4 regions of the Streptomyces sp. 17_S59 genome follow, and region 2 is predicted to be linked to each of the others. Evidence: riboswitches for the same ligand, from Rfam matches in the RefSeq annotation. Region 2 holds a riboswitch; each other region holds the start of a gene.
The links. Region 2 has a riboswitch for cobalamin ahead of AC1Z4A_RS21570 (ribonucleoside-diphosphate reductase subunit alpha). Riboswitches for the same ligand answer to the same signal wherever they lie in the genome.

Region 1 (7,615 bases), 3.3 Mb from region 2:
GACGCGCCCATCAGCACGCTGTCCAAGGGGAACGCCCAGAAAGTCGCTCTCGCTCAGGCCGTGCTCGGCGGCCCGCGGCTGCTGATACTCGACGAGCCGTGGTCCGGCCTCGATGCCCGTACCCATCGAGTCCTCGTGGACTTCCTCGCGGAGTGGCGTGCCGCGGGAGTGGTCGTTCTCCTCACCGAGCACCGGCCGGGCACGGTCGCCGCGAGCGCGGATGCGGTCTACGGGCTGCACCGAGGTCGCCTCACCCGGCAAGCCATCGGTGAGACGGCACCCGAAGGGTTCGCGGTCACGCTGGGCATGATGCCCGGCGCGGGCGTGGACCGGTCGCGCGTGACGGAGGCGCTGCGCGCGCTGCCGGGCGTCCGGTTCGTGGGCGAGAAGGAGCGGCGCATATGTCTTGAGGTCGGCGCCGACCGGTCCGACGCGGTCCTCGCGGAGGTCTTGAGACAGGGGTACACCGTTTTCGAGGTCCGCCCGGGTCCGTTGACGGGGCCGTTCACGGGTCCGTTCACGGATCCGTCGGCCGAGCCTGCCGGAGGCCGCCGATGATGACGATCGCCCGCTATGCCCTGGCGGACTACCTCCGGTCCCAGCGGTTCCTGCCCCAACTGGTGGCCTACTTCGGGTTTCTGGCGGTCCTCTACGCCGTCCAGGGCTCGGTCCTGCCGGGTTACGGGGCCTCCGCTGCCGCGCTGCTGCCGGTCGGTGTGTGGCTCACCCTCAGCCTCCACAACACCGAGGACCCGCTCCAGGCCACCGTCACCCTGGTCAACGCCGGCAGCCGCCGACGAGTCCTGCTCGGCAAGACCTGCGCCGCCCTGGCCGGTGTGCTCGCTCTCAGCGGCGCCGCCCTGATCTGGCCGATGGTCTCCAGTGGCCGCCTGCACACGCCCGCCGACCTGGCCACCGGCTTTACGGCCCACCTGATTTGCGGTCTCACCGGCATCGCCCTGGGCACCTGCTGCGCACGCCCGGTCATCGAACGACAGGGCTACGCCTTCGCCACAGCGCTCGTGCTGAGCCTGATCGCCTTGGTCGGCCGCCCGGTCACTCCCGCCAACCAGACGATCCGCCTGTTGAGCTCGGCGCCGCCGCGCCCGCCGGCCGGCGAACTCCTGCTCCTGGTGGCCTGGGCCTCGGTCCTGCCGGCGGCCGCGGTCCTGCTGTCGTCGTGGGTGGCGCAACGCCGCCGGTAGACCTGCCGGACGATACGGTCACCACGGCGGCGGGGCCCGGGTCAGGGCGAGTTGACGCCCCTTCCCGCCCCGTGGTGGACTTCCCGAGCCAAACGGCGACAGCAGAGGAAGCCGGTGCGAATCCGGCGCGGTCCCGCCACTGTCACCGGGGAGTGTCCCCCCAATCGATGGCCACGGCGCGAGCCGGAAGGCCGGGGGCGGCGCGGATCCGGGAGCCAGGAGACTCTGGTCGCCGGTCACGTCGAGCCAGGGCGCGGACCCTGAGTGAGGACACCGCTTCGCCATGCCCGGCCGCGATCGCTACTCCTTCGCGTACGGCGCCGCCCTGGGCTTCGCCTGCGACCTGCTCCTCGGCGACCCCCGTCGTGGGCACCCCGTGGCCGCGTTCGGGCGGGCCGCGCAGGCCGTCGAGCGGCGGCTGTGGCGCGACCACCGCGGTTACGGCTCCCTGCACGCCCTGGTCTGCGCGGGCGGCGCGGTCGCGGGGGCCGGGCTGCTGGCCCGTGCCGCGCGCCGCCACCGCGCGGCCGAGATCGCGCTGACCGCCGCCGCCACCTGGGCCGTCCTGGGCGGCACGTCCCTGGGCCGGGAGGCCCGGGCCATCGGCGGGGCGCTGGCCGCCGGGGACCTGGAGGTCGCCCGGGAGCGGCTGCCGCATCTGTGCGGCCGCGATCCGCAGGCGCTGGACGCGCAGCAGATCGCCCGGGCCGTGGTGGAGTCCGTGGCCGAGAACACCTCCGACGCCGTCGTGGGCGCTCTGGTCTGGGGCGCCCTGGCGGGCCTGCCCGGTCTGGTGGGTTTCCGGGCGGTCAACACCCTGGATGCCATGGTCGGCCACAAGTCGCCCCGCCACCGGCGGTTCGGCTGGGCCTCCGCCCGCCTCGACGACGTCGTCGGCTGGCCCGGCGCCCGGCTGACCGCCGCCCTCACGATCCTCGCCGGCCCCGATCCGCGCGGCGCCCTGCGCGTGGCCCGGCGCGACGCCTCCCGCCACCCCAGCCCCAACGCCGGTCCGGTCGAGGCCGCCTTCGCCGGGGCCCTGGGCGTACGTCTCGGCGGCACCCTCGCCTACGCCGGCCGCGTCGAGCACCGGCCCGTCCTGGGCGGGGAGAACCGTCCCGTGCGGACGGCCGACATCGAGCGCGCGGTCCGGCTCTCGCGCCGGGTGTCGCTGCTGGCCCTGGGGACGGCGGTGGCGGCCCGCACGGTGGGCAGCCTGTTCAGAAAGGCGGGGAGGAATCGGTGACAGCCGACAGGAGCGGGCGTACGGGCTCACCGGGTGGGGGCCTGCTGGTGGCCGGGACCACCTCGGACGCGGGCAAGAGCGTGGTGACCGCCGGGATCTGCCGCTGGCTGGTCCGCAAGGGCGTCAAGGTCGCGCCGTTCAAGGCGCAGAACATGTCGCTCAACTCGTATGTGACGCGCGACGGCGCGGAGATAGGGCGCGCGCAGGCGATGCAGGCGGCCGCCGCCCGCGTCGAGCCGAGCGCGCTCATGAACCCGGTGCTGCTCAAGCCCGGGAGCGACCGCAGCAGCCAGGTCGTGCTCATGGGCAAGCCGGTGGGCGAGCTGAGCGCCCGCGGCTACCACTCGGGGCGGCAGGAGCAGCTGTTCGGCACGGTGACGGACTGTCTGGCCGAGCTGCGGCGGACGCACGACGCCGTGATCTGTGAGGGGGCGGGCAGCCCCGCCGAGATCAATCTGCGCCGCTCCGACATCGTCAACATGGGCATAGCGCGGGCCGCGCGGCTGCCCGTGGTCGTGGTCGGCGACATCGACCGGGGCGGCGTCTTCGCGTCCTTCTTCGGCACGACGGCGCTGCTTTCGCGCGAGGACCAGGAGCTGATAGCGGGTTATCTGGTCAACAAGTTCCGGGGCGACGTGTCGCTGCTGGAGCCCGGCTTGGAGATGCTGCGCGGCCTGACGGGCCGGCGGACTTTCGGCGTGCTGCCGTTCGCCCACGGCCTGGGCATCGACGAGGAGGACGGCCTGTGCGTCTCCCTGCGGGGCGCGGTCCGCGAGTCGGTGGTGGCCCCGCCGCACGGCGCGGACGTCCTGCGGGTGGCCGTGTGCGCGGTGCCGCTGATGTCCAACTTCACGGATGTCGACGCGCTGGCGGCCGAGCCGGGCGTGGTCGTGCGCTTCGTGGACCGGCCGGAGGAGCTGGCCGACGCGGACCTGGTCGTGGTGCCGGGCACCCGCGGGACGGTGCGGGCGCTGGCGTGGCTGCGGGAGCGCGGGCTGGCGGAGGCGCTGCGGCGCAGGGCGGCCGAGGGTCGCCCGGTGCTGGGCATCTGCGGCGGCTTCCAGCTGCTGGGTGAACGGATCGACGACGAGGTCGAGTCGAGGGCGGGCACGGTCGAGGGCCTGGGCCTGCTGCCGGTGCGCGTGCGGTTCGCGGTGGAGAAGACCCTGGCCCGGCCGGTCGGCGAGGCGCTGGGTGAGCCGGTGGAGGGGTACGAGATCCACCACGGCGTCGCCGAAGTCCTGGACGGCGAGCCCTTCCTGGACGGCTGCCGGGTGGGTTCGGTGTGGGGCACGCACTGGCACGGCTCGCTGGAGAGCGACGGCTTCCGGCGGGCGTTCCTGCGGCGGGTCGCGCAGGCGGCGGGAAGAGCATTCGTCCCGGCACCGGACACGAGCTTCGGGGCGTTGCGGGAGGAGCAGCTGGACCGGCTGGGGGACCTCGTCGAGGAGCACGCCGATACGGACGCGCTGCTGCGGCTGATCGAGGACGGGGTGCCGACGGGCGTCCCGTTCATTCCGCCGGGGGCGCCGTGAGGATGAGTACCCCCGCGTGTGCGGGCACGACAGCAAGGACTCGACCAAGTGGTCGCCGAGCAGCGGAACATCCCCGCGGAAGCGGGGCCGACGGCCACACCGTCACAGATAGCCCGGCCGCTGAAGCGCCTGCCCGAACCGATTACCTCGAAAGGGGTACCAGCTGATGTCCTCGGCCACCTACCCGTTCACCGCGATCGTCGGGATGGACGACATGCGGCTGGGCCTCCTGCTCAACGCGATCTCACCATCGATAGGCGGAGTTCTCGTACGGGGTGAGAAAGGGACCGCCAAATCCACTGCGGTGCGCGCGCTTTCGGCTCTGCTTCCCGAGATCGACGTCGTCGCGGGCTGCCGTTTCTCCTGCGATCCGGCGACGCCCGACCCGACGTGCCCGGACGCACCGCACACGAGCGGCGCGGGTGAGACCCGTCCCGCCAGGATGGTCGAACTGCCCGTCGGCGCCTCCGAGGATCGTCTCGTCGGCGCACTCGACATCGAACGGGCCCTGGCCGAGGGTGTCAAGGCTTTCGAGCCCGGTCTGCTTGCGGAAGCGCACCGAGGAGTGCTCTACGTCGACGAGGTCAACCTCTTGCACGACCACCTCATCGACAGCCTGCTCGACGCCGCCGCCATGGGCGCCTCGCACGTCGAGCGCGAAGGCGTCTCCGTCCGGCACGCCGCCCGCTTCCTGCTCGTCGGCACCATGAACCCCGAGGAGGGCGAGCTGCGGCCGCAGCTGCTCGACCGGTTCGGGCTGACGGTCGAGGTCGCGGCCTCCCGCGACACCGAGGAGCGCGTCGAGGTCGTGCGCCGCCGTCTCGCCTTCGACGAGGACCCGGCCGCCTTCGCCGCCAAGTGGGCCCCCGAGGAGGAGGCGTTGCGCGAGCGCATCGCCGCCGCGCGGGCGCTGCTGCCGGGCGTACGGCTCGGGGACGGCGCGCTGCGCCGGATCGCGGCGGTGTGCGCCGGGTTCGAGGTGGACGGCATGCGCGCGGACATCGTCACCGCGCGCACGGCGGCGGCGCTGGCCGCGTGGGCGGGGCGTACGGACGTCACCACCGCGGACGTGCGGCAGGCGGCACTGCTGTCGCTGCCGCACCGGCGGCGGCGGAATCCCTTCGACGCGCCCGGTCTGGACGAGGACAAGCTCGACGAGATCCTGAGCGGATTCGAGGACGAGGACCCGGACCCCGAGCCCGATCCGGGCCCGGAGGGCCCCGGCGACGGCCCGGACGGCGGTCCCGACGACGGACCTGACGGTGGGCCGGACGGCGGGGGGCAGCCGCCGCAGGGCGCGGACTGCGCGCCCGACGTGCCGTCCCAGCGCCGGGAGGAGTCCGCTCCGGCCGGGCAGGACGCCCCCGCCCCGCAGGAGGGACCGGCGCCCGGGGGCGGTGGGGGCGGCGAGGCTCCGGCCGTCGCGGCCGCGGAGCCGTTCCGGACCCGCAGGTTCGATGTGCCCGGTCTCGGCGAGGGCGCCGACGGGCGCCGCTCGCGGGCCCGTACCGCGCACGGGCGGACGACGGGGGCGCGCCGCCCCCGGGGCGGTGCCCTGACCAGGCTGCACCTGGCCGCGACGGTGCAGGCGGCCGCCCCGCACCAGCGGGCGCGGGGCCGTTCGGGGCCGGGCCTGGTGGTCCGCCGGGACGATCTGCGGGAGGCCGTGCGCGAGGGCCGCGAGGGCAATCTCGTGCTGTTCGTCGTCGACGCCTCCGGCTCGATGGCGGCCCGCAAGCGGATGAGCGCGGTCAAGGGCGCGGTGCTCTCGCTGCTGATGGACGCCTACCAGCGCCGCGACAAGATCGGCATGATCACCTTCCGGGGCGCGGACGCGGCGGTCGCGCTGCCGCCGACGTCCTCGGTGGAGGCGGGCGCGGCGCGGCTGGAGAAGCTGCCCACGGGCGGCCGTACGCCGCTGGCCGCGGGCCTGTTGCGGGCGCACGAGGTGCTGCGGGTGGAGCGGCTGCGCGATCCGTCCCGCCGCCCGCTGCTGGTCGTGGTGACCGACGGGCGGGCCACGGGCGGCCCGGAGCCGCTGGCCCGGGCGGCGGGCGCGGCCCGGCTGCTGGCGGGCGAGGGCACGGCGTCGGTGGTCGTGGACTGCGAGTCCGGCCCGGTGCGGCTCGGACTGGCGGGCGAGCTGGGCCGGGCCCTGGGCGGGCCGGTCGTGACGCTCGACGAATTGCGCGCAGACAACGTCTTCGCGCTTGTACGTACCGTGAGGAACACCAACAACAGGAGGGCCGCGTAATGCCCAAGGGACAGCCTTCCGTCGTTCCCGACGACGGACTCACCACACGTCAGCGCCGCAACCGGCCGCTGGTCTTCGTCCACACCGGCGTCGGCAAGGGCAAGTCGACGGCCGCCTTCGGGCTGGCCCTGCGGGCCTGGAACCAGGGCTGGCCGATCGGGGTGTTCCAGTTCGTCAAGTCCGCCAAGTGGAAGGTCGGCGAGGAGCGGGCACTGCGGGTGCTCGGCGACTCGGGCGAGGGCGGGCCGGTCGACTGGCACAAGATGGGCGAGGGCTGGTCGTGGATCCAGCGCGACAGCGAGCTGAGCAACGAGGAGAAGGCGCGCGAGGGCTGGGAGCAGATCAAGCGCGACCTGGCGGCCGAGCGGTACCGGCTGTACGTGCTGGACGAGTTCGCCTACCCGCTGCACTGGGGGTGGATCGACACGGACGAGGTGATCTCCGTGCTGCGGGACCGGCCGGGCACCCAGCACGTGGTGATCACGGGCCGCAACGCGCCGGAGAAGCTCGTCGACTTCGCGGACCTGGTGACGGACATGTCGAAGGTGAAGCACCCGATGGACACGGGTCAGAAGGGCCAGCGGGGCATCGAGTGGTGAGTGCGCACGTCCCCCGGCTGGTCATCGCGGCGCCGTCCTCCGGCAGCGGCAAGACGACCGTGGCCACCGGGCTGATGCGGGCCTTCGCGGACGCGGGGCTCGCCGTCTCCCCTCACAAGGTGGGGCCGGACTACATCGACCCGGGCTACCACGCACTCGCGACCGGGCGTCCGGGGCGCAACCTGGACGCGTACCTGTGCGGGCCGGAGCGGATCGCCCCGCTGTTCCTGCACGGGGCGGCCGGCTGCGACCTCGCCGTGGTCGAAGGTGTGATGGGCCTCTACGACGGGGCGAGCGGGCAGGGCGAGCTGGCGTCGACGGCGCACGTGGCGAAGCTGCTGCGGGCGCCGGTGGTGCTGGTCGTCGACGCGTCGTCGCAGTCGCGGTCGGTGGCGGCGCTGGTGCACGGCTTCGCGTCCTGGGACCCGGAGGTGCGGGTCGCGGGCGTCATCCTCAACAAGGTCGGCTCGGACCGGCACGAGGAGCTGCTGCGGGAGGCGCTGGGCGGCTCGGGGGTGCCGGTGCTCGGTGCGCTGCGGCGGGTGCGCGCGGTCGACACGCCGAGCCGTCACCTCGGTCTGATTCCGGTGGCGGAGCGGCGGGCGGAGGCGGTGGACGCGGTGGCGGCGCAGGCGGAGCAGGTGCGGCGGGGCTGCGACCTGGATGCCCTGCTGGCGCTGGCGCGCAGCGCGCCGCGGCTGGATGCGGAAGCGTGGGACCCGGCGGCCGCGGAGGGCGCCTGCGGCGGGCCTCTCCCCCACCCCGCCCCTTCCCGT
Region 2 (7,615 bases):
CGGGTGGCGCGGTCCCACACGCCGAGCTTCTTGAGGTCGTCCACCAGGTAGGTGTTGACCTGCAGGAACTCACCCGAGAGCGTCTCGCGCTTGAACAGGTTGGAGACCTGCGGCTCGATGCACTCGTACACGCCCGCGATGGAGGCGATGGTCGCCGTCGGGGCGATGGCGAGCAGCAGCGAGTTGCGCATGCCGACCTCGGCGATGCGGGCGCGCAGCGCCTCCCAGCGGTCCTCCCAGGCGGCGACGGCGTTGGGGTAGTGGTCCGGGTGCAGCACGCCGCGGGCGGTGCGGGTCGCGGACCAGGCCGGGTGCGGGCCGTGCCGCTCGGCGAGGTCGGCGGAGGCCTCGTACGCCGCGAGCATGATCCGCTCGGAGATCTTGGTGGACAGCTCCTTCGCCTCGGCCGAGTCGAAGGGCAGGCGCAGGCGGAAGAAGACGTCCTGCAGACCCATCAGGCCCAGGCCCACCGGGCGCCAGCGGCTGTTGGAGCTGCCGGCCTGCTCGGTCGGGTAGAAGTTGATGTCCACGACGCGGTCGAGGAAGGTGACGGCCGTACGGACCGTACGGTCGAGCTTCTCCCAGTCCAGCTCGCCGTCGGCACCGAGGTGCTGCGCGAGGTTGACCGAGCCCAGGTTGCAGACCGCGGTCTCGCCGTCGTCGGTGACCTCGAGGATCTCGGTGCAGAGGTTCGAGGAGTGGACGACCGCGCCCTTCTCGGCCGTCTGGTTGGCGGTGCGGTTGGCGGCGTCCTTGAAGGTCATCCAGCCGTTGCCGGTCTGCGCGAGGGTGCGCATCATCCGGGCGTACAGCACCCGCGCCGGGATGGTCTTGACGGCCTTGCCCTCGGCCTCGTACGTGCGGTACGCGGCGTCGAACTCGTCGCCGTAGAGGTCGACCAGGTCCGGGGTGTCGGCCGGGGAGAAGAGCGACCAGTCCGCGTCCGTCTCGACACGGCGCATGAACTCGTCCGGGATCCAGTGCGCGATGTTGAGGTTGTGGGTGCGGCGGGCCTCCTCACCGGTGTTGTCGCGGAGCTCCAGGAACTCCTCGATGTCGGCGTGCCAGGTCTCCAGGTAGACACAGGCGGCGCCCTTGCGGCGGCCGCCCTGGTTCACGGCGGCGACGGAGGCGTCGAGGGTGCGCAGGAACGGCACGATGCCGTTGGAGTGACCGTTGGTGCCCCGGATCAGCGAGCCGCGCGAGCGGATGCGCGAGTACGACAGCCCGATGCCGCCCGCGTGCTTCGACAGACGCGCCACCTGGTGGTAGCGGTCGTAGATCGAGTCCAGCTCGTCCAGCGGGGAGTCCAGCAGGTAGCAGGACGACATCTGCGGGTGACGGGTGCCGGAGTTGAAGAGCGTGGGGGAGGAGGGCAGGTACGAGAGGGTGCTCGTCAGCCGGTACAGCTCCGCGACGTCCTCCAGGGCCCGCTCCGAGTGGTCCTCGGCGAGGCCGCAGGCGACGCGCAGCAGGAAGTGCTGCGGGGTCTCGATCACGTCGCGGTGGATCGGGTGGCGCAGCAGGTAGCGGCTGTGCAGGGTGCGCAGGCCGAAGTAGCCGAAGCGGTCGTCGGCGCCGTCGATCAGGGCCTGGTCGACCAGGGCGTCGAGGCGCTCGGCGTGGGTGGCCACGAACGCGGCGGTCTCGTCCGCGATGAGGCCCTCGCGGTGGCCGACGGCGACCGAGGCGGAGAAGGACGTCGCACCCTGGCCGGCCGCCTCCTCGGCGATGGCGCGGGTGAGCAGACGGGCGGCGAGCTTGGAGTACTCGGGCTCCTCGGCGATCAGGCCGGCGGCCGCCTCGGTGGCGAGGGAGCGCAGCTCCGCCTCGTCCGCAGCCGCGCTGCGGCCGCGCAGGGCGGCGGCGGCGACCTTGCCCGGGTCGGTGGCGGGCAGATCGGCGGTGAGGTCGGTCAGGGCGCGCAGCAGCGCGGTCCCGGGGCCGTCGGTCGCTTCCGTGTTCGCTGAGACGGGACCTGAGAATGGATCCGCGGGCGCGATGGTCACGGTGGGGCTCTCCCTCGCTCGGTCGGGTGGGCCGCTCGGGAGTGCTCGACGGTCGCATACGGGCATGCCTGTCTCCTGGGTGTGCCAGGGCATGCCTCGTAGGCGTCCGCCGGCCCAACCCGCGAGGCCCGGACGAATTCAACGCCCATGGCCGAGCCGGGGCAGGCTCGGGTGGTGGGCGCGCTGTCCGCAGGTCGTCGGACTTCAGGTGCACTGGGTATATGCGCACACATACACCGTTGCGGGACAGTTCCGGATTTCCACCGGATTCCCCTGCGACGACAGCGGAGACGAGCATACATCTAGTGCTGGGCTCCGGAGGCACCCCCACATGTTGTGTCGGGCCGTCATGAAGCGGTTGCGGAATGTGCTATCGGGGTGCTGCGGTGGGGTGTTGGGGGCGGCGCGCCGCGGGGCCTGGGAGGGGGCGTGAGGGGCCCTGGGAGGGGGGCTCGGGCGACGGGTCCGGGAGGGGTGTCCCGGGGCCGCGAGGAGGTCGCTGCGGCGTTCTCCCGACGCCTCCGTGATCGGCCCGGGGAGCGCCGAACGCCGGACGGACTGGATCATTCCAGCCTGTCCGGCGTTCCGGGACGAACGGTATTTGTCTGACGACATTTCTCTGGACGAAGCCCCCGGCTCGGGGAGCGGGTGCGGGCTGCGCCCCTCAGTGCGCCGCGGGCGCCCCCGCCGTGGCCGGGGGAAGCTCCGGCTCGACGCCCGGGTCGCCCGCGTCGGCCGTGTAGTCCGACGGCTTCGTCTGGTCCACGCCGTCCGGCGCGCCCACCGCCTTGAGGACAAAAGTCATGATCACGACTACGAGGACATTGAACACAAAAGCCGTAAGTCCGATGTAGCCCTTCTCCCCGATCAGCGGGATCACGTTCGTGTTGCCGAAGTGGTCCTGCGTCGCGCTCGGCGTCTCGTACGCCCGCCATGTGCCGTACGCCATGCCCGCCACCCAGCCGGCCAGCAGCGCCCAGCGGTGGAACCAGCGGGTGAAGAGGCCGCCGACCAGGGCAGGGACGGTCTGGAGGATCCAGATGCCGCCGAGCAGCTGGAAGTTGATGGCGACCGTTTTGTCCATGGTGAGGACGAAGGCCAGCGCGCCCACCTTCACCAGCAGCGACGCCAGCTTGGAGACCTTCGCCTCGTGCTCCGGCGAGGCGTCCGGCCTGATGAAGTCCTTGTAGATGTTGCGCGTGAAGAGATTCGCCGCTGCAATCGACATGATCGCCGCCGGGACCAGCGCCCCGATGCCGATCGCGGCGAAGGCCACGCCCGTGAACCAGTCGGGGAACATGTCCTCGAACAGCTGGGGGATCGCCAGCTGGCCGTTCTTGACCTTCACCCCGGCCGCGATGGCCATGAACCCCAGCATCGCCAGGAGCCCCAGCATCAGGGAGTACAGCGGCAGGATGGTGGTGTTGCGCCGGATGACGTTGCGGCCCTTGCTGGAGAGGACGGCCGTCACCGAGTGCGGATAGAGGAAGAGCGCCATCGCCGAGCCGAGCGCGAGCGACGCGTACGCCCACTGCGCCTGCGGGCCGGTGGCCAGGGAGCCGCGGGGCTTGCCGGTGGCGGGGTTCTTGGCGGAGAGGGCCTCGCCCGCCTTCGCGAAGATGTGGTCGAAGCCGCCGAGCCTGATCGGGATGTAGATGATCGCCACGATGATGACGATGTAGATCAGGGCGTCCTTCACGAATGCGATCAGTGCGGGGGCGCGCAGGCCGGACGAGTAGGTGTAGGCCGCGAGCACGCCGAAGGCGATGAGCAGGGGCAGGTCCTTCACGAACCAGTTCGCGTCCGCCCCGCCGCCGACGCCCATCACATCGAGCACCGCCTGGATGCCGACCAATTGCAGCGCTATGTACGGCATGGTCGCGAGGATGCCGGTCAGCGCGAGCGCGAGCGACAGCCCCCGGGAGCCGAAGCGGCCCCGGACGAAGTCGGACGAGGTGACGTACCCGTGCCGGTGGGACACCGACCACAGGCGGGGCAGGAAGGTGAAGACCAGCGGGTAGCACAGGATCGTGTACGGCACGGCGAAGAAGCCGGCCGCACCGCCCGCGTAGATGGCCGCCGGCACGGCCACGAAGGTGTACGCGGTGTAGAGGTCGCCGCCGAGCAGGAACCAGGTCACCCAAGTGCCGAAGGAACGGCCGCCCAGCCCCCACTCGTCGAGGCTGTCAATGTTTTCTGCGGTCCCGGCCCGCCGCCACTTCGCAGCCATGAAGCCCATGACCGTGACGGCGAGGAAGAAGAAGATGAAGACGGCGAGAGCCACGCCGTTGACGCCGTCCTTCACCGCTGCTCACCACCCCTGCGCAGACGCTCGTGCCGTCGCACGATCAGGTAGGCCACGACCGTGAGCAGCGTCGATATGACGACCCACAGCATCTGGTACCAGTAGAAGAAGGGGATGCCGATCAAGGACGGCGTGAGCCGGGCGTAGGAGCCGACCCACAGCATCGCCACGAACGGTATGGCCAGGCATACGCCCGCGACGACCAGGGGCACGGTCACCACCGGTTTGCGGCTGGACTCGGGTGTTTGCTCGGGTGGTTCCGACATGCGGTGGCTCCGTCCCTGCGCGATCACTTGCGTAATGCGCAGGAAATCTAGGGGAGGGAGCCTCCGGACGTCACCCCCCATCCGCATATCGGAATGGCAACGCTGGTGCGGCGACGGCGGGAAGGAACACCACGAAGCACCCGGGCATCCTGGCTCACAGCGCGGAGGGAGCGGCGCTCTGCTTCCGGACCTTCTGCCGTGAGGGATTCGCGGAACTCGGTCCCCATGAACACCCCGACGTGACAATGGACTTCATCGCCCTGGCCCGCAGCATGCCCGCCTTGGACGAGAGAGACCACGACGCCATCCGCTCCACCCTTGCCGAGAGCGTGCGCCGGCTCGCCCGGGCCGGTGCTGACTTCTTCGTCTGCCCGGACAACACCGCCCATCAGGCACTTGAACGGCCCGGCCCGGAACTCGCCTTTCCCGGCCTGCACATCGCCGAGGTCATCGCCGACCGCGCGGCGCGCGAAGGGTACGGGCGAGTGGGCGTGCTGGGTACGCGCTATCTGATGGACGGACCGGTGTACCGGAGGGCGTTCGCCGGGCGGGGGATCGCCGCGGAGGTTGCGGACGCGGACGACCGGCGGATCGTCAACGAGGTCATCTTCGCCGAGCTGCTGAACGGCGTGTTCACCGAGACCTCCCGTCGGGAGTACGTACGCATCATCGAACAGCTGGCCGCGCGCGGCTGTGACGCGGTCGCCCTCGCCTGTACGGAGATCCCGCTCCTGGTGGCCCCGGAGGTGTCGCCGCTGCCCACGCTGGACTCGACGCGGCTGCTGGCATGCGCCGCATTCGAGGTCGCCGTCGGGCAGCGGGCCCTGCCGACGTGGCGGGGCGGGCCGGTGTGAGTCGGGGTGCTCAGTGCGCTTGCTCCACGGGGCAGTCCGTGAACACCTGCTGCAGCATGAAGCGCTCACCGTCTGCCAAGTAGCCCGGCACGACCACGAAGCTGACGTCCGAGGCTGGGTCGCAGCTCGACCAGACGCGCTGAGTCGATTCGTCAACGGGGAAGCCCGGGTCACAGTCGTAGTCCCAGACGAATTCAATACCGCGCGTCTTGGCCGAGCCCAGAATTTTCTTGGCCTGAAGGGCGGCCTGCCCGGCGGCGCGCCAGCAGTCGTCATCCTTCCGCGCCTTCAGTGTTCTGCGCACACGCCGCAAGTCTATTTCCGCTGGGCCCAGATACGATACGCACAGGGTACCTACCAACTCGGCAATCTGACGCCGCGAATCCTTGCCCCCTCTCTTGCGAGAACCCAAATAGGCAAGCTTCACCAGCTTTTGGCTCACAAATACGTCGATTTCCTCGGCGAGGGAACGGTGCATTTCGTCCTGGGCGCCCGTCAGGTCATCTCTGGAGTGTGTCAGGTGAGCCAGTAGGGCGTGGAGCTTTTCATCCAGTTCCGCGACCCGTGAGCTGACCTCGCCGAGTTGCTTCAGAGTATGGTCCAGCTTCCGGTCCATCTGTTCCAGGGTTGCTTGGTGATTCTCGCCGTTCATTTCGTTGGTCTCCCTCTGTTGGCTGTGTGAGCGGTCGTTACTCAGCCGGTGTAAAACTGACATGCGCCATCGTGACCTCTTTGGTTTCCTTAACCAATGCGGAGACCTTGATCTCGACCTCACCAAACCTCATGGAGAGGCTTACTGACCTCTGTTCGAGTGGCAGATGCATCACTCTAGAGAGGTCGACCTTCACCTCACCGATCTCTTGGCAATCCGCGTCCGTCACATATATGGGGTTCTTTGAGGCCGTTCTATAGAGGGTAAATCCCAGAGTCCTTTGATCCGAGTGGAGAGGGGTGAACGAGTCTGCGACTTCCTCGTCAACAGGGACGCTCTGCCCGGCTGCCACAAATGTGCTGAACCGGTTTTTACACCTCACCCTGCCGTCTTCCAGAGTGATTCTGTACTCTTCGGGGTCGATGCCTTCTCTGAAAGCCGAAGCCGCATTGCACCCGTAGGTGTATTTGGTGCGCCGAGATTTGGTCTGCGGGTCGTAGGTGTAGTGCACGGCGCCCAACAGCACAGCCAGATGCGGGTCGGGTGGTATCAGGATGTCGGCCCGGTCCGCCAGGTGTTCCCGGAGCCTTTCCTGCAGGTAAGGGGAGTTCCCGAACCCGCCGACCAGGATGACCAGTTCCCGGCCAGGCGCGTTCCGCCGCTGTGCCCGCATCTCGGCCAGTTGCTTGTCCACGAGCGCGAGGATGCTGGGGACGACGGATTCGAAAACATCCCGTGCCTCGTCGGAGGTCACGACGATGGCGTCCGTAATACCGCCCTGCTGATCTCCCAGCGCCGCTCGCTCCTCCTCGCTCAGCAGGACATAGATCGCGGCTGGCAACTGGAGAAAGGTGTCATCCGTATCCGAGGCGGTGACGTTCATCTTGGCTTTCTCCCAGGAATTCAGGAGTTCCAAGAGGGCGGAAGGGGCCTCCGACTGGATTCTCTCGATGACGTCGAAAGATCCCAGGCGTTTGGTGAGGATCCTTTCCAAGAAAGCTTGGTTGACGTACTCCGATCCGTACTTACCGCCGCACTCTCGACCGATTTCTTCGAGCCGGTTTCTGTCGTCGGTCCGATAGGCGGTGATGTCGATCGTCCCGCCGCCGCAGTCGGCGACCAGGAAACGCGACCCCTTGGTCATCAGGCTTGCTCGCCGCCCACTGGCACGGACCGTCCTGACCCCGGAAACCCGCGCGTGATAGGCGGCAGCCTCGGGCTCGATCACAAGCTGCAGACGCTTCTCGTCCTCGGGGAGCCCGGCAGCCACGGCTGCCTCCCTCATCAGCTGCTTCTGGTAGTCGTCCCAGATGGCCGGAACGGTGAGGCACCAGCGGACCTCGTCGCTCGAGTATCCGCTCTTCTCGATCTCTTCCATCGCGGCTGAGTAGATTTTTTCGAGGTACGCCGTGACCAGCTCCCTCGATCTTTCCGGTGAGAATTTTCCGCCGCTGATCTCTTCCGTACCGAGGCCCTTTCCTGAGGCGAGCGACATCTTGAAGCTGCTCACATATTCGTGCCCTGCGGTC
Region 3 (7,615 bases), 1.6 Mb from region 2:
GGGCGATGTCCGAGGCACTGGAGGACGGCGTGGCCGAGGACCCCGCGCGCTACCTCCGCCGCATCCGCACCGAAGTGGACCGTATCGACTCCATGGTCGGCGACCTGTTCGAGCTGTCCCGCATCCACGCGGGGGCGCTGCCGCTGAACCCGGCCCGGATCTCGGCGTACGACCTGGTGGACGACGCCCTGGCCGGGGTCGGCCCGCTGGCCCGCGAGCGCGGCGTCCGGCTGACGGGCGACGGCGTCGACGCGGTACCGGTCGAGGCGGACGGCGGGGAGATGACGCGAGTGCTGGGCAATCTGCTGGTCAACGCGGTGCGCCGGACGCCGGCCGACGGGACGGTGACGGTGGCCGCGCGGCAGGAGGAGGACACGGTCGTCCTCTCCGTCACGGACGGCTGCGGCGGCATCCCGGAGGAGGACCTTCCGCGGGTGTTCGACACGGGGTGGCGGGGGTCGGAGGCGCGGACGCGGACGGGGGGTGCGGGGTTGGGGCTGGCGATTGTGCGCGGGATCGTGGAGGCGCATGGGGGTGCGGTGTCGGTGCGGAACGTTGGGGGCGGGTGCCGCTTCGAGGTGGTGCTGCCGCTGGAGTTTTCCCCGATCCCGCCCTTTCCCGAACCAGGGGGCAATTTCAGCCCCTCCGGCGTTTGAGGAGCGGGGGTCCGGGGGCGGAGCCCCCGCCCTGCGGCGGAGCCGCATATCGGAAGCTGCGGGAAGGGGCGGGGTGGGGGAAAGACCCCCCACCCAAAGGGTGGTCACCCCCCAACCCGCTGACGTGATCACGCGTCGTGCGCCACGATGCACCCACCCCTCCGGCCGCGCGGAGCGGGAACCGCCGAAGCGAACGGGATGGCCCATGCCCGACGACGACACCGCCGACCCACTGCGCAGGATCGCCGCAACGATCGACCGGGAGCGGGACCCCTCGTCGCGTACGTGCCTCACCTGCGGCGGCCCGTCCCCCGTCGTCGTCAGCGAGGAGTCCGCGGGCAACAAGCTCCCCGTCATCAGCGTGCGCAAGGAGTGCGCGACCCGCGGCTGCGCCCGGCCCTAACGCACGGCCCTAGCGGCGGGCAGAGGCACGCACCGCCCAGCGGTCCTCGACCTTGGCGATGCGCCAGTAGGCGAGCGCGGCCGCCCACACCACCACGAACAGCCCGACGATGACGAACCCGACGTTGTCGAGGTCGAGTCCGGCGATCCAGCCGGTCACCGGATCCGTCAGGTCCATCTTCTCGTGCAGGACCCCGACCAGCTCGATCGTGCCGATGAGGAAGGCCACGGCGATGGACAGGCCGGTGATGGTGAGGTTGTAGTAGACCTTGCGGACGGGGTTGGAGAACGCCCACTGGTAGGCGAAGTTCATGAACGTGCCGTCGAGCGTGTCGAACAGGCTCATTCCGGCGGCGAACAGCAGCGGCAGGCACAGGACCGCGTACCAGGGCAGGCCGGCCGCGGCCCCGCTGCCCGCCATCACCATCAGCGTGACCTCGGTCGCGGTGTCGAAGCCGAGGCCGAAGAGGAAGCCGAGCGGGTACATCTGCCCGGGCCGGGAGACGGACCGGGTGAGCCGGCCGAGGATGCGGTTCATGAAGCCCCGCGAGTCCAGGTGCTCCTCCAGCTCCGCCTCGTCGAAGCGGCCCTGGCGCATCGCGCGGAAGACCCGCAGAATGCCAGCGAGGGCGACGAGGTTGAGGGCGGCGATGAGGTAGAGGAAGCCGCCGGAGACGGTGGTGCCGACCACGCCGAGGGTCTGGTGGGTGGTGGACTCCTCGTCCATCAGCGTCCCGGCCAGCCGGGTGCCGCCGGCCACCAGCAGCGTCAGGAGGACGACGACGCTGGAGTGCCCGAGGGCGAACCAGAAGCCGACCGACACCGGGCGCTTGCCGTCGGCCATCAGCTTGCGGGTGGTGTTGTCGATCGCGGCGATGTGGTCGGCGTCGAAGGCGTGCCGCATGCCGAGGGTGTAGGCCGTGACGCCGAGGCCGACACCGAAGACCTTGGAGTCGACGGTGTAGTGGTGGGGGACGACGAGCAGGAAGAGCACGCCGAAGGCGACGACGTGCAGGGCGGCTACGACGGCCAGCAGGCCGGCGGTCCGTATCGTGTCCTGGCGCTGCCAGCGGAAGGCGGGCAGCGCGGAGGGCTCAGTTCCGGCAGAACTGCCGGTGGTGGGGGTGGGGGTGGGCAGGGTCATTCGGGGTCACGCTCCAGCACCTCGTGGATGTTCTGTGAGATGCCGTGGCCGGTCTCCTGGCTTACGGGTACACACGCGACCGTCCCGCCTTCCCGGCAGCCGGACGGCGCCAGTGGCTCCGCGCGCCCGTGGGTGGGGCACGCGGCCGGGACGGTAACTCCCCGGTCACAGTGGCGAGGGCCGCTCCGGAATAGGACCACGAGGGTCCGCACCGGTCTTCCCGATCACCACGGCCGGGCCACCTTAACGTCCCGGCCCGCCGCCGGGGGAAAAGAGTGGCAAGTGCCACTTCTTCGCAGGAAGCCGTCCGTGCACGTCAGGAGGGGCCGGTCGGGGCGCCGAGGCGCTCGCCGCCGAAGCCGCGCTCGCCGTCGGACGCCTCCCGCCACCACCGCTCCAGGGCGGCCTGGTCCATGGTGTGCCAGTCGGGCGTCGCCAGGACCTGCGCCCGGCCGAGCCGGCGCGCGAGCCGGACCAGGGCCCGGCCGCTCGGGGTGCGTTCGGCGTCGTACGCCTGCACCGCCTCCGCCCAGGTGCCGGCGGACCGCAGGACGCGTTCCAGGACCGTGGCGTCCTGCAGCGCCTTGGCGGCGCCGCTGCCGGTGTGGGGGCGGGCCACGGCGGCCGCGTCCCCGGCGAGCACGATGCGGCCCTCGCCGTAGTGCGGCACGGCCAGGTCGTACAGGGGCTGGACGGCGGCCGTGGACCGGGGCGTGCAGGCGACGAAGTCCCGCCAGTAGGGCGGGAAGCAGCGTTCGGTCACGGCGGCCCGGTGGGCCAGCAGGTCGTCGGTGACCCTGCCCGGCGGCAGGCTCGTCGGGTCGCGGAGGGCCGCTGCGGTGCCGGGCGGCGCGGAGGTGTACAGCACCCAGTTGGCGGAGACGCCCGTGCCGCCCGGGCCGGGGATGCGGTAGACGATCATGTGGCCGCCGGGGAAGGCGATGTTCGCGGCCTCGCCCTCGGGCCAGGCGGAGCGCGGCTCCGGCAGCGCCTCGGCGGGCACGGTGCCGCGCCAGGCCGGGTAGCCGGCGTAGGCGGGCGCGGTGGCGCTCGTGGCCGCCCGTACCACCGAGCGGTAGCCGTCCGCGCCGACGACCAGGTCGCAGCGGTCCGTCGTCCCGTCGGCGAGGCACAGCGTGACCCCGTCCGGCTCGGGCAGGACCCGTTCGACGGCCGCGCCCTGGCGGTACTCGACCGACGCGGGGATGCGTGCGCGTAACTCCTGCCACAGAGCGCCCCAGTTGTAGGAGCGGAAGGGGAACGGCACGGCTCCCAGCCGTCGTCCGGCGCGCTCCTCGCCGTCGCGGGTGATCCAGGTGCGCCGGGTGAGGGGCACCCATGGCATGGCGGCGTCGGCATATCCGGCCGCCTCCAGCTCGGCGTAGCGGTCGTTGTGGATCGCGAGGCCGACGCCCCGGTCCTGGAGCGCGCCGGCCGCCCGCTCGTAGACCACGACCTCGTCCGCTCCGGCGCGGGTCGCGGCGAGTGCGGCGGCACAGCCCGCGATGCTGCCGCCCACGACGGCGATGCGTCCTCTGCGTCTTCCGGGCATCTCTCTTCCCTTCTTCCACTGGTTCTCCGGTTCCCAGATCTTGACGGTTCGTCGGGCTCACCACCAGTGTTCGCGACACCGCGCAGGTGATGGACGTGCCGGGCGGGCCGGTGTACGAGTGCAGTGGACGACGAGAGGGGCTGCGCCAATGACAGGCACTGCAGGCAGAGGGCACCGGTCCGGCGGGCCGGGGGCGGCGGACCCGAACGTGGGGTTCGTGCGCCGCATCGGGCTGTTCCAGGCCACCGCCATCAACATGAGCCAGATGTGCGGCATCGGCCCCTTCGTCACCATCCCGCTGATGGTGGCCGCCTTCGGCGGGCCGCAGGCGGTCATCGGCTTCGTCGCGGGGGCGGTCCTGGCGCTGGCCGACGGGCTGATCTGGGCGGAGCTGGGGGCGTCGCTGCCGGGTGCGGGCGGCAGCTATGTGTATCTGCGGCAGGCGTTCCAGTACCGCACGGGGAAGCTGATGCCGTTCCTGTTCGTCTGGACGTCGATGCTGTTCATCCCACTCGCGGTGGCCACCGGGGTGATCGGCTTCGTCCAGTACCTCGGCTATCTGTGGCCGGACATGACGCAGACGCAGGGCGATCTGACGGGGCTGGCCCTCATCGCGCTCGTCATCGCGCTGCTGTGGCGCCGGGTGGAGAACATCGCACGGATCACGGCGGTGCTGTGGGGCGTGATGCTCGCCTCCGTCGCCCTGGTCATCGTCGCGGCCTTCACGCACTTCAGCCCCGACCTGGCCTTCACCTACCCGGCGCACGCCTTCGAGCTGACGTCCAATCAGTTCTGGATCGGCTTCGCCGCGGGCCTGACCATCGGCATCTACGACTACGGTGGCTACAACACCGCCGCCTACATGGGTGCCGAGATCAAGGATCCCGGGCGCACCCTGCCGCGCGCCATCGTCTACTCCATCCTCGGCATCATGGCCATCTACCTGCTGCTCCAGGTCGGCACACTGGGCGTGGTCGACTGGCAGGAGATGCTCGATCCCCGCTCCACGGCCTCCTCCTCCGTCGCCTCCGCCGTGCTGGAGAAGACCTGGGGAAAGGGGGCCGCGGACGTGGTCACGGTGCTGATCCTCGTCACCGCCTTCGCCTCGGTCTTCACCGGTCTCCTCGGCGGCTCGCGCATCCCCTACGACGCCGCCCGGGAGAAGGTCTTCTTCCGCCCGTTCGGCACTCTGCACCCCCGCCACCGCTTCCCGGTGCTGCCCCTGGTCACGATGGGAGTCATTGGCTGCGCAGGCTATCTGATCGGCCGTCATACGGATCTGGCGACGCTCATCCAGCTGCTGACGAGCGTGATGGTGCTCGTGCAGGCGCTGGCCCAGATCGCGGCCGTGACGGTGCTGCGGCGGCGGCAGCCGGGGCTGCGGCGCCCGTACCGCATGTGGCTCTACCCGCTGCCGAGCGTGGTGGCACTGGTCGGCTGGCTGGTGATCTACGGCTATGCGGACAAGAACTCGCCGGGGCGGCACCCCATCGAGTGGTCCCTGGCCTGGGTGGGTGCCGGCTGTGTGGCGTTCGTGCTGTGGGCGGCGTACGAGAAGGTGTGGCCGTTCGGGCCCCGCGAGATCAGCGAGGAGTATCTGCACGGACCGGGCGGCGGCCCGGGAACCGACGATCCCGACGCCGATGCCGACCCCGGCGCCAAGGAGCCCGCTCCCCTCTGAGGGGCGCCGGGCGCGGGCGTCTGACGGGGCGTCCGCGCCCGGTGGCGGCGGCCCGGACTCGGGAGGTCCGGCCGAACGGTGATAAAACGGCACCCATGCCCGTGACCACCGCACCTCCCCCGCCCACGCCCGCCGCCCGGCCGCGCAAGCTGCTGTGGCACCGCCTGATATTCGGGCTCTGGTACCGGCCCGTCGAGGTGCTCGACGAGGCACGGGACCGGAGCGTCTGGGGAGCGGCCGCGTTCCTGTCCCTGCTGTGCGGGGCGCTCGGGACGCTGGCCAAGGACTCCTTCTGGCGGCAGTGGGACGTCGGCCCGCTGCTCGCGCTGGAGGCGATGGCCATCGGCTCGGCGGTGATGCTGCTGGCCAGTCTGCTGCTGGGGGCCGCCACCCACGCCATTGCGCGGCGGCTCGGCGGCAACGGCAGGTTCGCCCCGACGACGAGCCTGTTCGTCGTGCTGTTCTGGGCGAGCGACCTGCCCCGGCTGATGCTGGACACCGTGCTGCCGTCCGACTCGGTCCCGGTGCGGCTGGCGGCCTCGGTGACGGCGGCCTTCGGCTGTGCGCTCGCCACGCTGCTGATCCGGGGGCAGCATCATCTGCCGACCCGCAGGGCGGCCGCGTCGGTGGCCATCCAGATGCTCGCGGCGGTGGTCCTGCTGAAGTTCCCGCCCGGCAGCGCCTGATCCGGAGCCGGGACGGCGAAGGCCCGCTCGGTGCGACGGGGGATGCACACCGAGCGGGCTCGAGGACAGTTCTACCTCATCAAGGATGGGTTATGCATCAAAAGCCCGTTCGACTTCCCGCTCACCAGCGCACGGGGAGCGAATTCAAGCCACGTGCCCGGATACTGGGACGCCAGGTCAGCGCCTCCCTCGGAACGTCAAGTTCCAGGTTCTCGAAGCGCTCCAGCAGCACCGCGAGCGCCGTCTCCGCCTCCAGCCTGGCCAGCGGCGCGCCCAGGCAGTAATGGCTGCCGTGCCCCAGCGCCAGGTGTCCCGAGCGCTCCCGCCCCAGGTCAAGGCGGTCGGGGTCGGGGAACTGCCGGGGATCGCGGTGGGCGGAGGCCAGGGACAGCAGCACGGTCTCACCGGCCGGCACGGTCACCCCGCCGATCTCGACGTCCTCCAGCGGAAAGCGCCTGATGGCCAGCGTGACGGGCCCGTCCCACCGGGCGATCTCCTCCACGGCCGCGCCGAGTCCGTCCGGATTCTTTCGCAGCTCGTGCAGCAGCTCCGGATGGTCCAGCAGGGCGAGCACGGCGTTGGCGACGAGGTGGACGGTGTTCTCGTAGCCGGCGAGGAGGATGAGGAACGCCAGCGACGTCAGCTCGTCCGGGGACAGCTCGTCCCCGTCCTCGTCCCGCACCGCGACCAGGTCCGACAGCAGGTCGCCGCCCGGCTCGGCCCGCTTGCGCTCCACGAGCCCGGTGAAGAAGCGCAGCATGTTGCCGATCGCCTCCGCGGCCAGGTGGGGGCGCTCGGGGTCCGGGGCGACCAGGGTGTCCGTCCAGGCCCGGAAGTCCACCCGGTCCGCCCGGTCCACGCCCAGCAGGTCACAGATCACGGTGATCGGCAGCGGACCCGCGTAGGCGGTGACGAGGTCCGCGCGGCCCTCGGCCTCGACGGCATCCAGCAGCTCGTGCGCGATCCTCCGCACGGGAGCGCGGAGTTCCTCCACCCGGGCCGGGGTGAAGGCCCTCGCCACCAGGCGGCGCACCCGGGTGTGGTCGGGTGCGTCCATGTTCAGCAGGTTGGCGTCCAGCGCCGGAGGCAGCGTCAGGCCTGCATAGTTGCCGGGCCGGGCGTTGCGCCTGTCCAGGGAGAGCCGCGGGTCCGCGAGCCCCTGCCGCACGTCCTCGTAGCGGGTCACCAGCCAGGCCGCCCGCCCGTCGGGGCCGGTGATCCGGTGCACCGGACCGGCCTCGCGGAGCACGGCGCACGTGCCGTAGGGGTCTGCCGTCAGCGACGTGACATCCATGGGGCGCATGGCATCCGACTCCGGACCGGTGGCGGGTTGGCGCACCGGCGGTGCCGGATCCGTACGGACCGTCGGTCCGTACGGATCCGGCACCGGCCTGTGTCGCAGGCGGTCTTGACCCCCGTCCAGGGCCGCCTCGTCCACGGGCCGCGCGCCGTCAGGGGCGGCGCGCCGCACTGATGTCCCTCAGTTCGGTGAGC
Region 4 (7,615 bases), 2.4 Mb from region 2:
AACTCGGCGTAGCACATGTGGGTGTGGATCTGGGTGTCCGGCCGGACGCCGCTCGTGGCGAGCCGGAAGGACTCGGTGGCCCAGGCGAGGTACGCCGCGTGGTCGGCGGCACGCAGCGGGAGGGTCTCGCGCAGGGCGGGCTCGTCCACCTGGATCACCGGTGTCCCGGCGGCCTCCAGGTCGTTCACCTCGTCGCGCAGGGCGAGGGCCACCTGCCGGGCGGTATCGGCGAGCGGCTGGTCGTCGCGGACGAAGGACCAGGCGAGCATGGTGACGGGCCCGGTGAGCATGCCCTTGACCGGGCGCTCGGTGAGCGACTGGGCGTAGCGGGTCCAGCGGACCGTCATCGGCTCGGGGCGGGAGATGTCGCCGGCGAGGATCGGCGGGCGGACGTAGCGGGTGCCGTAGGACTGGACCCAGCCGTGCCGGGTGGCCAGGTAGCCGGCGAGCTGCTCGGCGAAGTACTGCACCATGTCGTTGCGCTCGGGCTCGCCGTGCACCAGCACGTCGATGCCGGTCTTCTCCTGGAAGGCGATGACCTCGCCGATCTCCGCCTCGATGCGCTTCTCGTAGGCCTGGGTGCCGATGCGTCCGGCGCGCAGGTCGGCGCGCGCCGTGCGCAGCTCGGTCGTCTGGGGGAAGGAGCCGATCGTGGTGGTGGGCAGCGGCGGGAGCCCCAGGTGGGCGCGCTGGGCCGCCGCGCGCTCGGCGTAGGGCCGGGAGCGGTGTGCGTCGGCGTCGGTGACGGCGGAGGTGCGGGCGCGTACCGCCGGGTCCCGGGTGATGGCCGAGCCCGCGCGGGAGGCGAGGTCGGCGCGGTTGGCGGCGAGTTCGGCGGCGATGGCACCGGTGCCGTGCGCGAGCCCCTTGGCGAGGGTGACGGCCTCGTGGGCCTTCTGGCGGGCGAAGGAGAGCCAGCGGGCGATCTGTCCGTCGATCTCGCGCTCGGCCGTGGCGTCCAGGGGGACGTGCAGCAGGGAGCAGGAGGCGGCGACGTCGACCCGGTCGGCGAGGCCGAGGAGGGTGCCCAGGGTGGCCAGCGACTTCTCGAAGTCGTTGATCCACACGTTGCGCCCGTTGACCACGCCGGCCACCAGGCGCTTGCCGGGCAGCCCGCCGACGGCCGCGAGGTCGTCGAGGTTGGCGGCCGCGGAGCGGGTGAAGTCGAGGGCGAGGCCGTCGACGGGGGCCTTGGCCAGGACGGGCAGGGCCTCGCCGAGGCGGTCGAAGTAGGAGGCGACCAGCAGTTTCGGGCGGTCGTCGAGGGTGCCCAGCTCGCGGTAGGCGCGGGCGGCGGCGTTCAGCTCGGCCGGGGTGCGGTCCTGGACCAGCGCGGGCTCGTCGAGCTGGACCCATTCGGCCCCGGCGGCCCGCAGGTCGGCCAGCACCTCCGCGTAGACGGGCAGGAGCCGGTCGAGGAGGGTCAGCGGCTCGAAGCCGGGGGCGACGCCGGGCGCGGGCTTGGCCAGCAGGAGGTAGGTGACCGGGCCGACGAGGACGGGGCGGGCGGCCAGGCCGAGGGCGAGGGCTTCCCCGAGTTCGGCGACCTGCTTGGTGGAGTCGGTGGTGAAGACGGTGTCGGGGCCGAGTTCCGGGACCAGGTAGTGGTAGTTGGTGTCGAACCACTTGGTCATCTCCAGCGGCGCCGCGTCCTGGGTGCCGCGGGCCATGGCGAAGTAGCCGTCCAGGGCGTCGGCTTCGACGGCCGCGCGGTGCCGGGCGGGGATCGCGCCGACCATGACGCTGGTGTCCAGGACGTGGTCGTAGTACGAGAAGTCGCCGGTGGGCACCTCGTGGATGCCTGCGTCGGCGAGCTGCCGCCAGTTGGTGCGGCGCAGTGCGGCGGCCGTCTCCCGGAGGGCGTCGGCGGTGACGCGGCCCTTCCAGTAGCCCTCGATCGCCTTCTTCAGCTCTCGGCCCTGGCCCTGGCGGGGGTAGCCGTGCACGGTGGCGCGTGCTGCCGCGGCTGCGGACTTGCTGGTCACGGAACTCTCCTTCGCGAGTTTCTTCCGGAACCCCGGTGCACGAGGAGGGCGCGAAGGGACGACGGGCCGGCCGGGACACCACCGTCGTGCGTGCCCGTCCGCCGTGTACGCCGACCCGCCCTCGAGGTCACCGGGATTGCCGCGCGCGAACGCTCGCACGCGGGCAGCGGCAGGTCTTCGGACTCGCGGGCACGTCTGCCGGGGCAGACACCTACTGGCCGTCGCTTCCCGGACCCGCCCGGGCCCAGTGCGTATGACGGCGGTCGTTCCCGCTCACCGCTGCGGGGCAGTCCCGGATTCCCACCGGGTTCCCTCTTGCGACGCATCCCGCCTGGCGGACGGGGCGAACCGGCTGCACCGGCCACCCTAGAGGGAGAATCCCGTTCTCGAACAGGGTTGTTCATATGTCGGTCACATACCCGCGTCACACAGGTCCTCGCCGGGGCGGAGGCACTGGGCAGCACTCAGCAGCCCCTCGACGACCTCGTCCATCCCGATGCGCTGCTCCACCCGTTCCAGGTCGGGGACGTGCGCCCGGGTGCTCACCCCGGGCGGGGCTGCGAGGAACAGCTCGCCGGGCTTGAGGAGGACGCAGTGAGCGGACGGGGGCGGACAGGGGGACCCGGGGTCCGGGGCACTGGGCTGCCAGGGCACGGAACTCTCCTTCGCGAGTCACGTCACGGGCGGCCCCGGTTCGCCACGACGGTCCGGCCCCGCCGTGGCGAACCGGCTGCGTCCCCCAGGTTGAGGGCATGCCGGGCTCTCAGGCCCCAAGCCGTTGCCGGACGAGGTGGTGGGCGTAGGCGTCAGTGGTGAAGAACGCCGGATGCCCTCCGTAGGGACGTGAACCAGGCGGGCGGGCGCTCCTAGTGGAACTGCTCCTCCTCGGTGGAGCCGGTCAGCGCGGTGGTCGAGGAGGCCGGGTTGACGGCGGTGGAGACGAGGTCGAAGTAGCCCGTGCCGACCTCCCGCTGGTGCTTGACGGCGGTGAAGCCGTGCTGCTGGGCGGCGAACTCGCGCTCCTGGAGGTCGACGTAGGCGGTCATGCCGTGCTCGGCGTAGCCGCGGGCGAGGTCGAACATGCCGTGGTTGAGGGAGTGGAAGCCGGCGAGGGTGATGAACTGGAAGCGGTAGCCCATGGCGCCCAGTTCCCGCTGGAACTTGGCTATCTGGTCGTCGTCCAGCGCGGCCTTCCAGTTGAAGGAGGGCGAGCAGTTGTAGGCCAGCATCTTGCCGGGGTACCGGTGGTGGAGCGCCTCGGCGAACTCGCGGGCCTGGGCCAGGTCGGGGGTGCCGGTCTCCACCCAGATGAGGTCGGCGTACGGGGCGTAGGCCAGGCCGCGGGCGATCACGGGCGCCATGCCGTTGCGCACCTGGTAGAAGCCCTCCGCCGTGCGCTCCCCGGTGCAGAACTGCGCGTCGGTCTCGTCCACGTCGCTGGTCAGCAGGTTGGCGGCCAGGGCGTCCGTACGGGCGACGACGAGGGTGGGCACGTCGGCGATGTCGGCGGCGAGGCGGGCGGCGTTGAGGGTGCGGATGTGCTGGGAGGTGGGGACGAGGACCTTGCCGCCGAGGTGGCCGCACTTCTTCTCGGAGGCGAGCTGGTCCTCGTAGTGGATGCCGGCCGCACCCGCGGCGATCATCGCCTTGGTCAGCTCGAAGGCGTTGAGCGGGCCGCCGAAGCCCGCCTCGGCGTCCGCGACAATGGGTGCCAGCCAGTCGGTGGTGTCACCCGCGCCCTCGGCGGTGGCGATCTGGTCGGCCCGCAGCAGCGCGTTGTTGATGCGACGCACGACCTGCGGCACCGAGTTGGCGGGATAGAGGCTCTGGTCGGGGTAGGTGTGCCCGGCCTGGTTGGCGTCGGCGGCGACCTGCCAGCCGGACAGGTAGATCGCCTGGAGGCCGGCCTTGACCATCTGCACCGCCTGCCCGCCCGTGAGCGCGCCGAGGGCGTGGATGTAGTCGCGCTCGTGCAGCTGCCGCCACAGGCGCTCGGCCCCGCGGCGGGCAAGGGTGTGCTCCTCGCGGACGCTGCCGGACAGCCGGATCACATCGTCCGCGCTGTACGTCCGCTCGATGCCCTGCCAGCGGGGGTCGGTCGCCCACCGCCGGGCGAGGTCCTCGGCGGTCGTCCGGTTGCCCGTCGCTGCCTGTGCCATGACTGTCTCCTGGGATCGGTGTGGGAGCAGTGGTCGGGGGTCCGGGGCTCCTGCCGGGCATGTGAAGGGCAGGGAATTTCCCCCGGAGTGCGGCCCGCAGTGCCATCGGTGGTGAGCGGAAGCGGAGGAATCCGGGCCTGCGGGCCGCACGACGACTCTGGCAGTGGCACTGAGTGCCATCAAGTGTGGCTCCATGCCAAGTGTTGCGAATCTTCCGGGCACGTTCTGCCAAGTCTGCGAAGACGCACGCCGGTTGGGTGGCACGAGGGCCTGCCCGTCTCCCACGAGGCGTCACCGGCCCCCGCCGCCCTCCGGCACCAGCCACGCCTGCAGACGCATCGCCGCGTACCCGAGCGCGAATGCGGCGCACACGAGGCCCGCGTCGGGCAGGGCCGGGGGCCGGGTGCCCAGCAGTTCGCGCAGGAGCGGCACGTACGCTCCTGCGATCTGCAGGGCCAGCGCGGCCGCCAGCGCCAGGAGGAGGAAGGGATTGGCCAGGGTTCCGGGCCGGGCCCGTGACCCCAGGCCCACGCCGAGCTGGGTCGCGCCCAGGACCAGGAAGACCAGCGTCTGCCAGGGGCGGCCCGTGTCGTGGGCCCAGTGCCCGACGGTCAGGGTCAGCGCCGCGATGAGGACGCCCAGCACGAGGATGCGCGCCCACAGTCCCTCCCCCAGCACGCTCTCCTCCGGTGGCCTGGGCGGCCGGTGCATCGAGTCGCCGGCGGTGGGTTCGGCACCGATCGCCACGCCCGGCAGGCCGTGGGTGAGGAGGTTGATCCACAGGATCTGGGCCGGGAGCAGCGGCAGGGGCATGCCCAGGGCCGGGCCCGTGAGCATGACCAGGATCTCCGCGCTGCCGCCCGCCAGGGCGTAGAGCAGGAAGCGCCGTACGTTGGCGTAGACCCGGCGGCCCTCTTCGACGGCGGCCACGACCGTGCCGATGTCGTCGTCGGCCAGGACGAGGTCGGCTGCCTGCCGGGCGACCTCCGTCCCGCGCCGGCCCATGGCCACCCCGATGTCCGCCCGGCGCAGTGCCGGCCCGTCGTTGACGCCGTCGCCCGTCATGGCCACCACGTGCCCGGCCCGGCGCCACGACTCGACGATGCCGACCTTCTGCTCGGGTGTCGTACGGGCGAACACGCGCACCGCCGTGGGATCCCCTGCGGTACCGCGCCGGATCCCCTCGCCGGTGACGGCCTCGTCCCGGGCGGAGGCGATGCCCAGCCGCCGGGCCACGGCTTCGGCGGTCAGCGGATGGTCCCCGGTGACGAGCACGGGAGTGATGCCCGCCGCCCGGCACGCCGTGACCGTGCCCGCGGCCGCCTCCCTCGGCGGGTCGAGGATCGCGACCAGCCCGAGCAGGGTCAGGTCCCTCTCCCGGTCGTCCGGTGCGGGCTCCGCTCTGCCGGCCGCGGCCACGGCCAGGACCCGGTATCCCTGCTGCGCCCATTGCCGCGCCCGCTCCAGCGCCCGGTCGCGGGACTCCGGGCCGCCGTCCGCCAGGAGTCCCGTGCGAAGAACGGTTTCGGGGGCGCCTTTGCAGACGACGCGAAGCTCTCCCCCGGGGCAGCGGTGCACGGTGGTCATGCGCTTGCGCTCGCTGCTGAACGGGATCTCGTCCACGCGCGGCATGCGCTCGCGCAACTCCGCGGCATTCAGGCCGAGTCGCGCCGCGGCGGTCAGCAGGGCCGCTTCCGTGGGATCGCCCAGGGCCGTCCACGTCCCGTTCCCGGCGCCGGGCGGTTGCAGAGCCGCGTCGTTGCACAGCACCGCGGCAGTCAGCAACTCCGACAGGTCCGCGGCCTGATCGGCGCCGAGCACGTGTCCGTCCCGTTCGACCCGCCCTTGGGGCACGTAGCCGATGCCGGAGACGGTGGCCTCGCCGCCGCCGGGGGTCCACAGCCGCTGCGCGGCCATCCGCCCTTCGGTGAGGGTGCCGGTCTTGTCCGTGGCCAGCACGGTGATCGAGCCCAGGGTCTCGACGGCGGGCAGTCTGCGGACGATGGCGTGGCGCCGGGCCATCCGGTGCGCGCCCAGCGCCAGGGCGAGCGTCACCACGGCCGGCAACGACTCGGGGACCGCCGCGACGACCAGGCTGATCGCCGCGACCACCATCAGCTCCACGGGCTGCCCGCGGACGATCCCGACGAGCAGCACCACGCCGGACAGCGCGACGGCGATCAGGGCGAGACCGCGGCCGAAGCGTGCCAGCCGGTGCTGGAGCGGGGTGAGGCCGGGCGGCTCGGCCATCAGGGCGGCGATCCTGCCCATGGCGCCGGCGGCCCCGGTCGCCGTCACCTCGACGCGTCCGCGCCCGCGCAGGACCGTCGTGCCCGCCGACACCGTCCCCAGGCCCGGGTCGTCCGGGGAAGGCTCCTTGGCCACCGGCACCGATTCGCCGGTCAGGGAGGACTCGTCCACCAGCAGCGTGGCCGCCTCGAAGACGCGGCCGTCGGCGGGAACGATGTCGCCCTCGCCCAGGAGGACGACGTCGCCGGGTACGACGTCCGCCGCGTTCGCCTCCTGCTCGGTTCCGTCGCGCATCACGCGTACGACCGGGGCGCTCAGCGCCCGCAGAGCTGCCACGGCCCGTTCGGCGCGGACTTCCTGGGCCACGCCGACCGCGCTGTTGGCCACGACGACGATGGCGACGATCGATGTGTCGACCAGGTCGCCGGTCGCGACGGTGAGCACCATGGCTCCCAGCAGCACCAGAATCAACGGGTCCCGCAGCTGGGCGAGAGCCCTGCGCCACACCGGCGTGGGCCGGCCGGGGCCGACGATGTTGGGACCGTGGCACGCCAGACGGCGCACTGCTTCGGCCTGGGTCAGGCCCTGGGGGTTCTGGGGTCGGTTCGCCACCGTTCGCGTCCGGTTCGCAAGCTCTGTCCTCCGCATCTTCTCCAGCGGGAGTGGTGCCCGCACTCCGGACGTGCCGGGAGGTCGTCGGCGGGAGACGGTGGCAGCGGGGGACGACGACCAAGACCGGGCTCCGCCCTCCGTCCGGCCCGCACACCGCCCGGACGGAGCAGGGCAGCCCCGTTCGGCGGAGCCCCCTCGATGCCACGCAGGCAGAGGAGACCGTGACCACACGGCTCATTGCTCCGGACGGACGGCATCCGTTCCCGAGCATGCACAGGGCGTCCGGGCGAGGGTGGGGGCACCACGGACGAGAGACCCGAGCACAGGGAGCGGACCATGGCGGTCTCCCACCGCATCACGGTCGTCGGCGTCGGCAACGAGTTCCGGCGGGACGACGGCGTGGGTCCTGCGGTCGTCGCCCGGCTGCGGGAGCGCGCTGCCCGGGGCAGCCTGCCGACCGGAGTCCGGCTGGTGTGCTGTGACGGGGAACCGGGCCGGCTGATCGGGCTGTGGGAGGGCGCGGGGATGGCTGTGGTCGTGGACGCCGCCCATGCCCACCCGGGGCGTCCGGGCCGGATCCACCGACTGGAGCTGGACGGGTACGCGGTG

Region 1: it holds a riboswitch for cobalamin, as region 2 does, so the genes downstream of both, AC1Z4A_RS06175 (cobalamin biosynthesis protein) here and AC1Z4A_RS21570 (ribonucleoside-diphosphate reductase subunit alpha) in region 2, are expected to answer to the same signal.
Region 3: it holds a riboswitch for cobalamin, as region 2 does, so the genes downstream of both, nicT (Nickel transporter NicT) here and AC1Z4A_RS21570 (ribonucleoside-diphosphate reductase subunit alpha) in region 2, are expected to answer to the same signal.
Region 4: it holds a riboswitch for cobalamin, as region 2 does, so the genes downstream of both, metE (5-methyltetrahydropteroyltriglutamate--homocysteine S-methyltransferase) here and AC1Z4A_RS21570 (ribonucleoside-diphosphate reductase subunit alpha) in region 2, are expected to answer to the same signal.

Annotation. Positions count from the first base shown of each region.
Region 1 covers NZ_JBXOWD010000001.1:1,435,987-1,443,601, forward strand. The annotation lists gene AC1Z4A_RS06165 (ATP-binding cassette domain-containing protein) at 1-558, shown strand, start outside; gene AC1Z4A_RS06170 (hypothetical protein) at 555-1,205, shown strand; cobalamin riboswitch at 1,311-1,430, shown strand; gene AC1Z4A_RS06175 (cobalamin biosynthesis protein) at 1,489-2,451, shown strand; gene AC1Z4A_RS06180 (cobyric acid synthase) at 2,448-3,986, shown strand; gene AC1Z4A_RS06185 (putative cobaltochelatase) at 4,153-6,240, shown strand; gene cobO (cob(I)yrinic acid a,c-diamide adenosyltransferase) at 6,240-6,839, shown strand; gene AC1Z4A_RS06195 (cobyrinic acid a,c-diamide synthase CobB) at 6,833-7,615, shown strand, end outside.
Region 2 covers NZ_JBXOWD010000001.1:4,735,797-4,743,411, forward strand. The annotation lists gene AC1Z4A_RS21570 (ribonucleoside-diphosphate reductase subunit alpha) at 1-2,009, opposite strand, end outside; cobalamin riboswitch at 2,181-2,320, opposite strand; gene mctP (monocarboxylate uptake permease MctP) at 2,674-4,314, opposite strand; gene AC1Z4A_RS21580 (DUF3311 domain-containing protein) at 4,311-4,580, opposite strand; gene AC1Z4A_RS21585 (aspartate/glutamate racemase family protein) at 4,826-5,434, shown strand; gene AC1Z4A_RS21590 (hypothetical protein) at 5,445-6,086, opposite strand; gene AC1Z4A_RS21595 (Hsp70 family protein) at 6,124-7,615, opposite strand, start outside.
Region 3 covers NZ_JBXOWD010000001.1:6,352,126-6,359,740, reverse strand. The annotation lists gene AC1Z4A_RS28780 (sensor histidine kinase) at 1-656, shown strand, start outside; gene AC1Z4A_RS28775 (hypothetical protein) at 862-1,059, shown strand; gene nicT (Nickel transporter NicT) at 1,069-2,202, opposite strand; cobalamin riboswitch at 2,232-2,449, opposite strand; gene AC1Z4A_RS28765 (FAD-dependent monooxygenase) at 2,519-3,754, opposite strand; gene AC1Z4A_RS28760 (APC family permease) at 3,903-5,435, shown strand; gene AC1Z4A_RS28755 (YIP1 family protein) at 5,531-6,121, shown strand; gene AC1Z4A_RS28750 (cytochrome P450 family protein) at 6,243-7,424, opposite strand; gene AC1Z4A_RS28745 (MAB_1171c family putative transporter) at 7,573-7,615, opposite strand, start outside.
Region 4 covers NZ_JBXOWD010000001.1:7,127,927-7,135,541, reverse strand. The annotation lists gene metE (5-methyltetrahydropteroyltriglutamate--homocysteine S-methyltransferase) at 1-1,985, opposite strand, end outside; cobalamin riboswitch at 2,157-2,299, opposite strand; gene AC1Z4A_RS32045 (hypothetical protein) at 2,397-2,639, opposite strand; gene aceA (isocitrate lyase) at 2,852-4,144, opposite strand; gene AC1Z4A_RS32035 (cation-translocating P-type ATPase) at 4,436-7,006, opposite strand; gene AC1Z4A_RS32030 (hydrogenase maturation protease) at 7,343-7,615, shown strand, end outside.